DNA from 4 places in the Chelatococcus sp. YT9 genome. Region 1 is predicted to be linked to each of the others. Evidence: predicted binding sites of a transcription regulator. Region 1 holds the regulator's gene; each other region holds the start of a gene.
The links. The regulator PhoB, encoded in region 1, activates phosphate uptake and scavenging genes when phosphate is short. The targets are predictions, from matches to a motif close to TGTCATNNANCTGTCAT.
Positions count from the first base shown of each region.

Region 2: the regulator PhoB is predicted to act here: its motif matches at 1,143-1,159, upstream of phnC (phosphonate ABC transporter ATP-binding protein).
Region 3: the regulator PhoB is predicted to act here: its motif matches at 1,725-1,741, upstream of olsB (l-ornithine N(alpha)-acyltransferase).
Region 4: the regulator PhoB is predicted to act here: its motif matches at 2,391-2,407, upstream of KIO76_RS00255 (esterase-like activity of phytase family protein).

Region 1 covers NZ_JAHBRW010000001.1:1,966,752-1,970,356, reverse strand. The annotation lists gene pstB (phosphate ABC transporter ATP-binding protein PstB) at 1-207, shown strand, start outside; gene phoU (phosphate signaling complex protein PhoU) at 240-959, shown strand; gene phoB (phosphate regulon transcriptional regulator PhoB) at 1,017-1,718, shown strand; gene KIO76_RS08845 (GcrA family cell cycle regulator) at 1,835-2,374, opposite strand; gene KIO76_RS08840 (aspartate aminotransferase family protein) at 2,822-3,605, shown strand, end outside.
Region 2 covers NZ_JAHBRW010000001.1:570,353-573,957, forward strand. The annotation lists gene phnF (phosphonate metabolism transcriptional regulator PhnF) at 258-1,004, shown strand; gene phnC (phosphonate ABC transporter ATP-binding protein) at 1,354-2,166, shown strand; gene phnD (phosphonate ABC transporter substrate-binding protein) at 2,317-3,222, shown strand; gene phnE (phosphonate ABC transporter, permease protein PhnE) at 3,345-3,605, shown strand, end outside.
Region 3 covers NZ_JAHBRW010000001.1:844,283-847,887, forward strand. The annotation lists gene KIO76_RS03910 (Rossmann-fold NAD(P)-binding domain-containing protein) at 1-668, shown strand, start outside; gene olsB (l-ornithine N(alpha)-acyltransferase) at 660-1,598, opposite strand; gene KIO76_RS03920 (ATP-binding protein) at 1,951-3,605, opposite strand, start outside.
Region 4 covers NZ_JAHBRW010000001.1:56,199-59,803, reverse strand. The annotation lists gene ssb (single-stranded DNA-binding protein) at 516-1,031, shown strand; gene KIO76_RS00255 (esterase-like activity of phytase family protein) at 1,214-2,323, opposite strand; gene gyrA (DNA gyrase subunit A) at 2,842-3,605, shown strand, end outside.

The sequences.
Region 1 (3,605 bases):
GCCAAGATTGAGGAGCTGATCGACGAGCTCAAGCGCGACTATACTATCGCCATCGTGACGCACAGCATGCAGCAGGCGGCGCGCGTCTCTCAGTATACGGCCTTCATGTATCTCGGCGACCTCATCGAGTTCGACGATACCTCGAAGATCTTCACCGCACCGCAAGACAAGCGTACGCAGGACTACATCACCGGCCGGTTTGGCTGATCCTGATGGCCAAAGCTAGGGGACCTGAGGCAATGCCTGAACATATCGTCTCATCCTTCGACGAGGATCTCGACGAACTGCGGACCCGGATCGTCGAGATGGGGGGCGTCGCCGAGAAGATGCTCACGGACTCCACGCTGGCGCTGGTCAAGCGCGACAGCACTCTCGCCCAGTCCGTCATCTCCGCTGATGCCCGCCTCGACGGGTTGCAGCGTGACATCGAAGAACTCGCCGTGCTCACCATCGCGCGACGCCAGCCCATGGCGGTCGACCTGCGCGAACTGATCTCGGTCATTCGCGTGGCCGCCGATCTCGAGCGCATCGGGGACCTTGCCAAGAACACGAGCAAACGTGTCGTCGCCATCAGCGGCGAAACACAGCCTCAGAAGCTCGTGATCGGCGTACAACACATGAGCGATCTCGTGCAGGAGCAGCTCAAGGACGTGCTCGATGCCTATGTGCAGCGAGATGACGCGCAAGCCCTTGACGTTTGGCAGCGCGATGATCGCATCGATGCGCTGTACACGTCGATCTTCCGCGAGTTGCTCACCTATATGATGGAAGATCCGCGCAACATCACGTTCTGCACGCACCTTCTGTTCCTCGCCAAGAACATCGAGCGTATCGGCGATCACACCACCAACATCGCCGAGACGGTCCATTATCTGGCGACAGGCGTCACATTGGCTGCCGACCGCCCGAAGGGGGATACCTCCAGCTTCACCAAGGCGCCAACCGATCCTAGCAACTGATCCCACTGATCCTGTGAACCGGGGGGCCAGGACAACAGTGGAACCATAGGACTTTCGATGGGACCACGTATTCTGATCGTCGAGGATGAGGAGCCGCTCACGCTGCTCCTCCGTTATAACCTCGAGGCCGAGGGCTATACAGTCGACAGCGTCGCCCGTGGCGACGAAGCGGAGATACGGCTGCGCGAAGCGGTGCCGGACCTCGTATTGCTGGACTGGATGCTGCCAGGGCTCTCCGGCATCGAGCTGTGCCGCCGCATCCGCGCGCGCGAGGAGACCGAGCGGCTGCCGATCATCATGTTGACGGCGCGCGGCGAGGAGACCGAGCGTGTGCGTGGTCTCGCGACCGGCGCCGACGACTATATCGTCAAGCCCTTCTCCGTGCCGGAACTCCTGGCGCGCGTGCGGGCCCTGCTGCGGCGCGCCAAGCCGGGTCAGGTTGCGGCGCAACTCATTGCCGGCGATATCGAACTCGATCGCGAGACCCACCGGGTCAAGCGCGGCGGCCGGGAGCTCCATCTCGGGCCGACGGAATTCAAGCTGCTCGAGTTCCTGATGCAGAGCCCGGGCCGTGTCTTCACCCGGGAGCAGTTGCTCGACCGGGTGTGGGGCCACGACGTCTACATCGACGAGCGGACCGTCGACGTGCATGTCGGGCGCCTCCGCAAGGCGATCAACCGCATGCGCCGACCTGATCCGATCCGCACGGTGCGTGGCGCCGGCTATTCCTTTGACGAGACCTTCGCGAAGGCTGGCTGAACTGGCGGATCGATACCTGTCGACCCAATGAGAAAGGCCGCCGCGATCACATCGCAGCGGCCTTTCAAGGGCTCGAATGTTTGCCAGCTATCCGCGTCACCGGGCAGCCGAAGACCTCAGGCCCGCTTACGATCCCGCCTGCGATCGGCGACGGGCTGATAGGCAATGCGCGAATGGTGCGAGCAATAGGGCATACCCAGCTCGGACCGGGCGCCGCAGAAGCGGAATTCCGGCGTCGTTGGATCACCCATGGGCCACCGGCACATGGATTCACGGAGTTCCATGATGGTGACCCTCTCAGACATAGGGATCACCACTTCCTCGCGGGGCTGAGGCAGGCGAACGAGCACGGGAGCCGCTTCGGCGACGGGCTGAGGAGCCAGCGCGGCACTAGTGCGCACGGGGCCTGGCGCGGAAGCGGCGGGAGCCGGCGCGGCAGCACCCGGCTGCCGGGCCGGTTTGCGGGGACGGGGAGCGGAATTGGCGGTGCTCTTGGCGCGGCCTGACAGGCCGAGGCGGTGCACCTTGCCGATCACCGCATTGCGGGTGATACCGCCGAGTTCGGCGGCGATCTGACTGGCGCTGAGGCCATCAGACCAGAGCTTGCGCAAGAGCTCTACACGCTCATCGCTCCAAGATTGGCTCGGGTCGGTCATCGCCTTCTCCGTCAGCAGTTGCAGTGCATGGAATCCCTTATCTTTCGCGGCCAGCTCCACACGAGCCCAACCCCGTTGCATGGTGACAACGAACGCGAATGATAAGTTCCGCTACACGAGATGTCGTAGTCGTTGAAGGCGAAACTACAATATGCCCCGACTCGGGGGCAAGAGTCCCCCTGCCACACCCGCCGTTTTCCCCAAGAACCTCGTCCGAGAGTCAAGGGGAAAAGCGTCTTCGGTTCCGGCACATATCAAATCCTGCAGGTGGCGCGCAGAGATCCTTTCCCATCCGATCCGGCCAGCCCGTCCGCGGCGGCTCGGACGTTGATGAGAGGTATCACAGTCTTTGAATTGACATGGAAAACATGACCTTTAGAATTGATGGAGTGCCGCCCCTCCGTGGGCGGCACTTTGATTTTCCGAGACACGGGCCCGATATCGGTGATGTCTGCCCATGGTTCTTTTGGAAACTTTCCTCTTGCGGAGGTTGAAATCGTGATTTCGCCGTTGCTGCCGACTTATGCGCGTCCCGACATCGAATTCGAAAAGGGAGAGGGCGTATGGCTGATGACGCGACAAGGCGAACGATATCTCGACCTCGGCGCGGGCATCGCCGTGAACGCACTCGGCCACGCCCATCCGCATCTCGTGGAAGCCTTGACTGAGCAGGCGTCCAAGGTTTGGCACACGTCGAACCTCTATCGCATCCCCGGCGGTGAAAGGCTCGCGCAGCGGCTCGTCGACGCGACCTTCGCCGACACGGTCTTCTTCACAAACTCCGGTGCGGAGGCCCTGGAATGCGCCATCAAGATGGCGCGGAAATATCACGCGGTGAGCGGCCATCCCGAGCGGTTCCGCATCATTACCTTCGAAGGCGCTTTCCACGGTCGGACACTCGCGACCATCGCCGCCGGTGGCCAGGCCAAATATCTGGAGGGCTTCGGCCCGAAGGTCGAAGGCTTCGACCAAGTACCATTTGGCGATTTCAAGGCCCTCGAGGCGGCGATCACCGATGAAACCGCCGCGATCCTGATCGAGCCGATCCAAGGAGAAGGCGGCGTTCGGTCGGTGCCTACCGCCGATCTCAAGCGTCTGCGCCAGATATGCGACGACAAAGGCCTGCTGCTGATCCTGGACGAGGTCCAGACGGGCGTTGGCCGCACCGGCAAGCTGTTTGCCCACGAGTGGTCCGGCGTCACGCCCGACATCATGGCTGTCGCCAAGGGCA
Region 2 (3,605 bases), 1.4 Mb from region 1:
GCCTCCTGCCTTCCGCAGGTCAGGACACGAATGCGGGGCTCCCGCGGTCCGCTCGCCTGTCCTGGAAAGCATATCTTTCATGAAAGGTCCGTACCTTTCTGATAGCATGCGGATGTCTACGCCGCCAATATATCATTTGGATGACATTGCGGCGGGACACACGACGGGACTATGAGTGGGGTGTATACGCGTGTCATATCGCAACAGTACGACAGGCCGCGCCACCTATCCGCACGGGGTAAACGGACCGAAACGACATGGAAGCATCGCCATCCAGAGAAAGCTCACCCAAGGCGCGGAAGGCGGCCCCTCCCCTGTGGCAGAAGGTTGCAACGGCCCTTCGCACCGAGATTCGCGATCAGACACTGAAGCCCGGCGAACAGATCATGCCTGAGGCCGCGCTGTCAGAGCACTTCTCCGTCAGCCGCTTCACGACCCGCAGGGCGCTCGCCGAACTCGAGAAGGAAGGGCTCATCCGCATCGAGCACGGCCGCGGCCTCTTCGTCGCCGAAGATACCGTGCCCTACGCGGTGGGAGAGCGAACGCGTTTCACCGACAATATGCGCCGCTTCAACATCGCCGGGGACCGCGAGATCCTCTCGACCGCCATCGAGACGGCCGATCCGCTCGTCTGTGAGCGGCTTGAGCTTGCGCGCGGCGCGGACGTTCTTGTTATCGACACCCTGTCGTCGGTTGAAGGACGCCCCATGGGCCTCACACAGAATTTCTACCCGGCCGACCGCTTCCGTGGGTTCGACACCGTATTGCGTGAGACGGTTTCGCATACCAATGCCTTGAAGGCATTCGGCATTCACGATTACACGCGTAAATGCACATGGATCATAAGCCGGATGCCGACAGCCCGCGAGGCTCGCCTCTTGAAGATCGCGCGAACGCGGCCGATTCTTGAAACGCAGAAGGTTGACATCGACGCTAGTGGCCGCCCCATCGCCTTCGGCATCAGCGCCAACAGCGGTGACCGCATGCAGATCATCATTGAATAGTGCGTTGTGGGTGGGCAGCTGATCAGGAATAAGAATTGCGGATCGCGACAAGTATTTAGCCAGGCCAATATTAGCCAGCGTAATTTTATCAACACTATACACATAGTGCAGAAGCAGCCGAAAAGGTGCGAAGCACGATGTCACGGAACTGTTGCACGATATCCTTATAGCCTATTCATCAACGTAGCCTGGAGGCTGCGGGATCAACTGCGGCCCACGGTGTTGGCGTCCGCAGCCGCCGCTGCATCAGGCGGTGTTCATAATCGTCGAAGCTGCGACGGCTGATCTCTGATTGAACAGGGATGGCCAGGCGCAGCAGCGGGTAGCTTTTCTTGCTGCGGAGGGATTCTTGCTCAGCATTCGCGATGTCTCGCGCCAGTTTGCGACGAAGACGGCCGTCGACAAGGTTTCGCTGGATATCGACACCGGCGGCTTTATCGGGGTGATCGGCAGATCCGGCGCTGGAAAATCCACTTTGCTGCGCATGATCAACAGGCTTGTCGACCCCACCAGCGGTCGCATTGTCTTTGACGGCGTCGACGTCACAGCCCTGCATGGGCGCGAACTCCGCCGATGGCGTCAATCCGCCGCTATGATATTTCAGCAGTTCAATCTTTCCGGCCGGCTCGATGTGCTCACCAATGTGCTCATGGGCCGGCTTAATCATGTTCCGGCCCCGCGGGCGGTGCTGAAGATGTGGTCCGAGGAAGACAAGGCCATCGCGCTGTCGGCGCTTGAACAATTCGACATTGCGGGCCTCGCCGCGCAACGTGCCGAAAGCCTGTCCGGCGGCCAACAGCAGCGTGTCGCGATCGCCCGGGCGCTCGTGCAGGAGCCGCAGATAGTCCTCGCGGACGAGCCGGTCGCGTCACTCGATCCGCGCAACACGAAGATCGTGATGGACGCGTTGCTGCGCATCAACAAGCACTACGGCATCACGGTCCTGTGCAACCTGCATTCGCTAGATCTCGCGCGGACCTATTGTGATCGCCTCATCGGCATTGCGGCAGGCCGAGTCGTCTTCGATGGCGCGCCCGAAGCGCTCACGGACGACGTGGCGCGCGATCTCTACGGCCTGGAAGCCGAGGAAGTGCTCGGAAAAGCAACTGCCATACCGCGACCGCAGGCCGCGATGGCAAGCGCCCTATCGATTCCGGCTTGATCGACAGGACTTTTGGTTGATCAGACAGCGTACACGAATCCTGAAGCACGGCGGCAACGCCGAGCGTTTTCATACGAATTCGCATTCAAACTCCGCGAATGCATTCGAATACGTAACGTAGCGCACAATATAATTCACTCGGAGACCACAATGTTCAACCATCGTCTCGTTATCGCGGCCGCTGTCGGCCTCTTCACCACGGGTGCCGCGTTCGCGCAGGACTGGAAGTCTCAGTATCCGGAACTCACCTTCGCGATCATTCCTGCTGAGAACGCCTCCGGCGTAACTGAGCGCTTCAACCCGCTGATGGCCTATCTCACGAAGGAACTCGGCGTTCCCGTAAAGCTGCGCATTGCCAATGACTATGCGGCCGTCATCGAAGGCCAGCGGTCCGGCAACATCCACATTGCCTCCTACGGCCCCTCCTCCTTCGCCCGGGCGCTGATGACCGGCGTGAATACGGAAGCCTTCGCGATCGAGACCAACCTCGATGGCACGAAGGGCTACTACTCCGTCTTCTACGTAAAGAAGGACAGCCCCTATCAGAAGATCGAGGATCTGAAGGGCAAGAATCTCGGCCTCGTCGACCCCAACTCCACGTCCGGCAACAACGTTCCGCGCTTTGCCCTCGATCAGATGAAGATCGACCCCGCGGCCTTCTTCGGCAAGGTCGTCTACACCGGCAGCCACGAGAACGCCGTCATTGCCCTGAACCAGGGCACTGTCGATGTGGCCGCCAACTGGTGGAACGACGAGCAGGAATCGAACCTCCTGCGTATGGCCCGCAAGAACATGGTCAACGCTGACGATTTCCGCATCATCTTCAAGTCCGAGCAGATCGTGAACTCGCCGATCGCCATGCTCTCCAATCTGCCGCCGGACCTGAAGACCAAGATCCGCCAGGCGTTCATGGACATCCAGGCGAAGGACAAGGCCGCCTTCGACAAGATCTATGAAGGCAAGCAGGGTCCTTGGCAGCCGGTCGACAACGCCGCCTACAAGCCGATCATCGAGCTCAACAGCTTCGTCGACAGCCTGCGCAAGAAGTCGAGCTGACGAACGTCCGCCCACTCGGGCCATGGAAAAGCCATCCAGGCTTGGGTCCGTGATCCATGCACAGGAAGCCGCATTCATCGGGGTCATAGCGCCCCGATGAATTGCATGATTGCAGATTGGTCATGACCGCATCCGTCCCTACCCTGCCGCCTGCGCAGAGCCAAGCGCTCGCCCTTCGGTATGACCAGGAGGTTGCGAACAGGCGGCGCCGCGTTCTCCTCGGCATCGCGATCTTCATCGCTGCCATGGTGACCTCGGGGTGGATGACGGAGGTCGATCTCGGCAAACTCTTCCAGAATATCGGCGCTTTCGCCTCCTATATCGTCCGCCTTGGCCATCTTTCGAATGGCGACCCCGTCTGGACGGACTTCAATGAATGGTTT
Region 3 (3,605 bases), 1.1 Mb from region 1:
CTCAGATCGCATCTTGCCGCAACATCCGCTGGATCGGCTATCTCTCGACGGTCGGTGTCTACGGGGATCACGGCGGCGCTTGGGTGAACGAGACAACGGCGCTCGTTACGCACAATGCCCGCTCGCTCCTCCGCATAGGGGCGGAGAAATCCTGGACGAGTCTCGCGGAATCTGCGAACCGCGCGCTCGACATCCTGCGCCTGCCGGGTATCTATGGCCCTGGACGCAACGCTCTCGCCGATCTCGCCGCCGGCCGTGCGCGGCGCATTGCAAGACAGGGGCAGGTCTTCAACCGGATCCATGCGGATGATATCGCGGCTACGCTCGCAGCGCTCACCGCTCGCGCAGCCGTAGAACGGTATCAATCTCGCGTCAGCATCTACAATGTCAGCGACGACGAGCCCGCTCCTCAGGCTGACGTGATCACCTATGCCGCTGGCCTGCTAGGGGTGCCGCCGCCTCCCGAAACCACGCTGGAGGAAGCCGGCCTCTCCCCGATGGGCCTAAGCTTCTGGACCGAGAACAAGCGCGTCAATAACACCAAGCTCAAGACCGAGCTTGGTGTTCGCCTCGCCTACCCCAATTATCGAACGGGTTTGGACGCACTATTCGCCGCAGGAGAGGGACGACCGGCGGCACATAGAACGACCGCCGTATCCTCAGGCTGATTGGCGATTGGCCGTCGCGCCGAAATGCTCGATGTAGCGCGGATTGATAGTGGGCACCGGCAACATGACCAGGACATCCGTGGTCCCGAACTGGCGGTCGATGACCGCTCCTTCACCGAACGTCGCGCCGAGCCGTAAATAGCCTTTCACCAGGGGCGGCAGGCTGTGCAGCGCCGCCTTGGTATCCAGGCTCGCAGCCGGCATCCTGTCCATGGCGACGAAGCGCTCCGGCAGCGCACGGACGCGCCAGGGCTCCGGCGACAGCGCATGGTGATGCAGGAAACTCAAGGGCGTCGCGAGCCGCTCCGGGTCCGTGCCCTCAAGGCTGGCACATCCGAACATGACGTCGACACGGTGACGGCGGACGTAAGCCCAGATGCCATACCACAACAATTCCACTGTGCGCTTGTTGCGATAGGGCTTCATGACACAGGAACGGCCGAGCTCCAGGAAGCGCAACTGAGGGTTGCTGTCTGTGAGCTTCGTGATCTCGAATTCGCCCGCCGTATAGAAGCCGAAATTGCGGTCCGCGACCTCCTGGCGCAGGAGGCGATACGTGCCGACGACCTGGGGCGTAGCCGCACGGAAGGGGCGGCGCGGTGCGTCATGGTCCAGCACGAGCAGATGGTCGCAGATGGCGTCGTAGTCGTCCACATCACGCCGCGCGATCATAGAGGCAGCATTGGGGACCGCTGACATCTCGTCGTAGAAAACGCGGTAACGCAGACGCTGCGCCTGCTTCAATTCCTTCTTGGTCGTGGCCAGTCTCACCTCGAGTGATCCCATGCGGCCCAGAACAGGCTCGGTGTGGTCAGACAGTGACGCGGATGCCAAGCGTCCTACACTCCAATTACCCGGCGCCCAGTTGGACGGTGTCCAGGTTGACGGCAAGAATTTGCCGGCTATGGCACCCAAAGCGCCCGCGGGCACTTTGTCCACCCATGCCTTCTTCGACTGAAGGGGACCCTGGACCATCCAATAATCCTCGGTTGCATCCGATATCGCCAACGATTCGCGGGCGATCGAAGTCCCACCAAACCGACGCATGCTATGCTTTCTACAGTGTTGTGACAATGACGTGTCGACCGCGGGCACCCCACGGATTAAGGCCTTTAAACAGCTGCCTTTCCGTCTGCTGTACACGGGGTTGCCGATTTTGGGGCCAATGGAGAGTTTCCCATTCCGGAGTAGGCATGCCAGGAAGCCGGCACATCATTCCGTTGGCCGGCTATGGTCACGCACCAGCGGGAAAATCGAGGTCCAGACCTAAAGGCGGGCTAACTCACATTACCTCGCGCTGTTGCTGCACTGGCAGCCAAGCCTTGAGCTTGGCGCGATCCAGAGGTTTGGCGAGAAAGCCATCCGCCCCCGCCCTGAGCGCAGCCTGGCGATCTTCCGCGAATGCGTTCGCAGTGAGCATAACGATGGGCAGACGCTTCTTGTCGTCCCCCTCCAAGGCTCGGATCTGCCTGACCACCTCAAGACCATCGAGTTCCGGCATGCGAACGTCGAGCAGGGCGAGATCATAAGCTGGCATGCGACCTGCGAGCATACCCTTGGCAAACCCTAGCGCACGGCGACCATCGCGCGCCCAGTCGACCTTTGCGCCGAAATGCTCGAGCGCCTTCAGAGTCAGCAGCGCGTTGATCTCATTGTCTTCGGCCAGGAGGACACGTGCAGTCTGTCCTGTCGTCTGCAGCCCCGCCGACATTCGCTCTGCCGCAAGAGCGCTTTGATGCTGGACGAGTTCTCCGCCGACCCATCCGTCAATTTGCTGGAAGAGCGAGCGTGTGCGAACCGGCTTGATCAGGAAAACGTCGAACCCTGCCGCCGACGGCAGCCCGAAATCACGCCTCTCGAACGGTGAGAGCAGAATTATGGTCCGCCAGGCACCAGCCCTCCGCGCCGCGGCAGCCAGCCGGCGAGCCCGCTCGTCGCCAAGCGCACAATCAATGATCGCGATGTCGAGCCCCTCAGCCATCGCCGTTATCGCCTGCTCCTCTGTCGCGACGACCGTCAGCGTTCCGCCAGCAGCTTTGAGCTGGCTGGCGAGGAAGGGTGCCTCAAAGGGGGAGTCCGCAGCTATCAGAATGCGTTGCCCAGTCAGCTCGGGCCGCACGATCACGTCAGCGGGATCACTTGTGCGAGCCACCTCGAGCGGGATGTCGAGAGTGAAGGTCGAGCCCTTGCCAAGCACGCTTTCGACAGTAATGGCGCCGTCCATACCCTCGGCGATCCGGCGGCTGATGGCAAGTCCCAGACCCGTACCACCCTGTCGTCGTCCCGTCGGCTCGTCCACCTGCTCGAACTCGCCAAAAATGTCCTGCAGTCGCGAGGCGGGAATGCCCGTACCGGTATCGAGGATGCTGAGACGAAGCCGGCCCTCCCCGGCCAGTTCCGCGCGAATCCCCACGCCCCCCTTGTCCGTGAACTTGACCGCATTGCCAGCGAGATTCATGAGTACCTGGCGCAGGCGATCAGCATCTCCCATGATGCGGGCGGGCACGTCCTCGGCAATATAGGTCGCGATCTCGACATTCTTGCCCTGGGCTCGCGGCGCGAGCAGCTCGACCACGCTCTCGATCAGCGCGCGCAAATTAAAGGGCGCCCGAGTCAAATCAAGCTTTCCGGCCTCGATCTTCGAGAAGTCCAGGATTTCGTCGATGAGCGACAGCAGGACGTCACCAGACGTTCGGATAGCACGGACATATGTCGCCTGCTCCGGATCGAGATGGGTTTCGCCCAAGAGATCGGCCATGCCGAGAATCCCGTTCAACGGCGTCCTGACTTCGTGACTGACGGTGGCCAGGAAGCGGGATTTGGCCACATTCGCGGCCTCTGCCTTGCGCCTTCCCTCCTCCAGCGCCTGCTCCGAAGTCACCCGGTCGGTGACGTCTCTACCGATGCGTTGCCATTCGGGCCCGCGAGAGGTCTCAA
Region 4 (3,605 bases), 1.9 Mb from region 1:
CTACATGGGCCTTCCACTCCATTTATGCCAGTGGCTGCGTATCTGACGGGAAATCCCCGGACACGGGCGCTGCGGTCAGGCACGCTGGTTGGGCCGATCACGGGTTAGCCTCCGCAATCCCCACATCCTGCCGACCAGGATCTCACCGGAGCGCCCATGCCGACGCTACGGCTCCGTTCCCGGACTGGTCGATGAGTTTTTCTGGCTCACGGAGAGTTGCAGACTTTGGATATTCTGTCTAGAACAGAAAGGGAACATTTTATCGCGCCGCGGTTCGGGCGTGTTGCGGGTTGTCATCACGGCTGCCATTGCATGTGGACAAGCCGGTGCCTTCGGGCGACGGCAGCGGGGATGATCGGCTAGTGTCCGGACCAAGTGTAGGCTTTGGAATTTGCTGAGCCAAATCCCGGTGCCCACGTCAGGAGAGCCTGGGTAGCTCTTATGCGCCCGATTGGTTTCCGACTGTGTGGCTGCGTTCGTGATTAGTTGGTTCGGCTTGGCCGTGGAGGTCCGTGATGGCAGGCAGCGTCAATAAGGTTATTCTGGTGGGGAATCTCGGGCGCGACCCCGAGACTCGTCGGCTCGGCTCGGGCGACCCCGTCGTCAACCTGCGCATCGCCACCTCGGAGACTTGGCGTGACAAGGCCACCGGTGAGCGCCGGGAGCGCACGGAATGGCATAGTGTAGTGATCTTCAACGAAAATCTCGCGAAGATCGCCGAGCAATATCTGCGCAAGGGATCGAAGGTTTACCTCGAGGGGCAGCTGCAGACCCGCAAATGGCAGGACAAAGATGGTCAGGAGCGCTACACGACGGAGATCGTGCTGCAGCGCTTTCGCGGCGAGCTCACGATTCTCGACAGCCGCGGCGGCGAAGGCGGTGGGGCCATTGAGGACGACAGCTATGGGGGCTCGCGTGGAGGCGACTTTGGTCGGGCCTCGCCCATGGAGCAGCGCTCCCCGGACCGGCGCCCGGCCGCGAGCGGCGGTTCAAAATACGCCAGTGACCTTGACGACGATATTCCGTTCTAGCCCAACAACACGCATCGATAGCCCGCGACGTCATCTGGGACGAGCGCGGGCTCGCGCCGGGATCCGGTAACGGTACGGCCCAAGGGGCCCACCTTCCGTTACACGGCGCCGTCCTGTTGGAGCGGTAACGTCCGGATGAGGCCGCATTACATCCGCGCCAAGAGCGTGAATGTCGATAGGCCTTATGTCCCGCCTGTTTCGATGACCTCGAAGGCCAGGAATTTCGTGGTCTGCGCCTCGTTGAAATTGTCGTCGGAGACGATCACCAGCGTGCGGTTGCCGTTATTCAGCCGGGGGCCGAAATCCATGCCCTCGAAGTTGTCGAGCGCTGTGCCGAGGGTGGCAAGATCCAGGACCAGCGTTTTCGCGAGCGGCACCCAGCTTGCGCCGGAAAGAGCGTCGATGGCGGAAACGTCGGTCGCATTCCGCCGGTCCGCACGGTAAAGACGGATATCGTTTCCTTTGCCCGCGCTGTAGCCGCGTTCCATGACGAGCAGGGATCCTTCGTCGAGAGCGAGAATGTCGGAGACGCCATTGTCTGCGAAGCCGCCGGGCTTGGCAGGGGCCATGCGGATCGGATCCGTGACATAGACCCATTCGGGGCCGGCCTGTCCGGATACCATGTTGAAGGTGGAAACACGTACAGGGCTGGTTTCAGTCAGTGAGGCCTTAGGGCCGTCCTCAACCAGCGCATTCTCCAGCGCCGCGATCAATGTTCCCGCGTCCGGGGTCAGCGCCAGTCCTTCAAAGGCGAGATTGTTGCGCGGCCCGCGTTTGCCATCGGTGCTGACGCGGTAGCGGGCAGGCAGCGGGATCTCGCGCAGATGGTGCCCGTCAGCGGTGCTGGCCCGCAGCACGGGGTCGATCCCGGCGGTCGCGTCCCCTTCGCTCGTCCAGTAGAGCGCGCCACTTCCCGGATCGAGGCGCAGCGCCTCCGGGTCGACACGTCGTGTCGGGAATGGCTTCCCATCGGCGTCACGAAGGGGCACGGCCTGGTCGATTGTCACCGCGCGAAAGCCCGAGGCGTCATAGTCGAGCGTCAGCTTGTAGAAGCGAGCGGGCGCCTTCTCCGAGCGATCGTCACTGAGAGCGATCCAGCGTCCGCTGGCTGCGTCGAAAGCGAGCCCGGAGAGCCCGCCGACCCGCGTTCCGTCCACGTCGAGAGGAGCTCGAATGCTCTTCTCGCCGATGAAGCGTAGCGTCAGGGTGCCGGACATGTTTTCGGCGGCGAGAGCCGCAGGGATGAAGCTGGCCAGAACGGCAGCCGGAAGAAGGAGGCATGATCTCAACATAGCTGTTCCTCCGGGCCCGTTCCCAGCGACCTTGGCACATTGACGAGCGCGACCGTAGGCCGATCCGGCGACGGTCCGGTGACAGCCCAGGAAGCCTCGCGATGTGCTTCAAGCGGCTTTTCCAGGCGACGAACCTCCACGAAAAATGCGTCGCGAATCATCGAAATCGGTGGCTGGGCGTCGCGAGAGCGGCGCGTGGATGCAGACCGAATTACCCGCAATGGATAAGATATTGATATATATCGATAATTAAATCGTGAACAGGGGGCCTCAATGCTGGCTTTTCACGGACGGATGCGCTAGAGCTTGGTACTGGTAAAGTGCATCCCTTTTTTCGATGAGATCGCTCATGAACTCGTTGAATCAGGTGCGTTTCCCCATCATGCGGACGGGGCACGGCCGCTGGGCTGGGGCCTGAATGGAATGGCTATCGTGGCATAGGCTGCCCCTCATTGCGGACGGGATCCGTTCGGGACGCTCCAAAAGCCCCTTCCTGAGATTTTTGTTGGAATTCTCTCTTGGCAGATGATGACGAGAAGATCGGCGGCGACATCGCTCTGGTGTCGATCTCCGATGAGATGAAGCGCAGCTATCTCGATTACGCCATGAGCGTGATCGTGAGCCGCGCCTTGCCGGATGTGCGCGACGGACTCAAGCCGGTGCACCGCCGCATCCTCTATTCCATGTACGAAAACGGCTATACGCCCGACAAACCTTATCGCAAGTCGGCGCGCGTGGTCGGTGATGTGATCGGTAAATATCACCCGCACGGTGACCAGTCGATCTATGACGCGCTGGTGCGCATGGCGCAGGACTTTTCCATGCGCCTGCCGCTTTTGGACGGGCAGGGGAACTTCGGCTCTGTCGATGCCGACCCGCCGGCGGCCATGCGCTACACCGAGGTGCGTCTCGCCAAGCCCGCAATGGCGCTGCTGGACGATCTCGACAAAGATACGGTCAATTTCCAGGACAACTACGACAACAGCGAGCGCGAGCCAACGGTCCTGCCGGCAGGCTTCCCGAACCTCCTGGTGAATGGCGCGGGCGGCATCGCCGTTGGCATGGCGACCAACATCCCGCCGCATAATCTCGGCGAGGTGGTCGATGCATGCTTCGCCTATATCGAGGATCCGGAGATAAGCCTTGAGGCGCTGACCGAGATCATCCCGGGGCCGGACTTCCCGACGGCTGCGACCATCCTCGGGCGCGGCGGCATCCGCTCGGCCTATTCGACCGGCCGCGGTTCGATCATCATGCGTGCTCGCGCCTCTGTCGAGCAGAT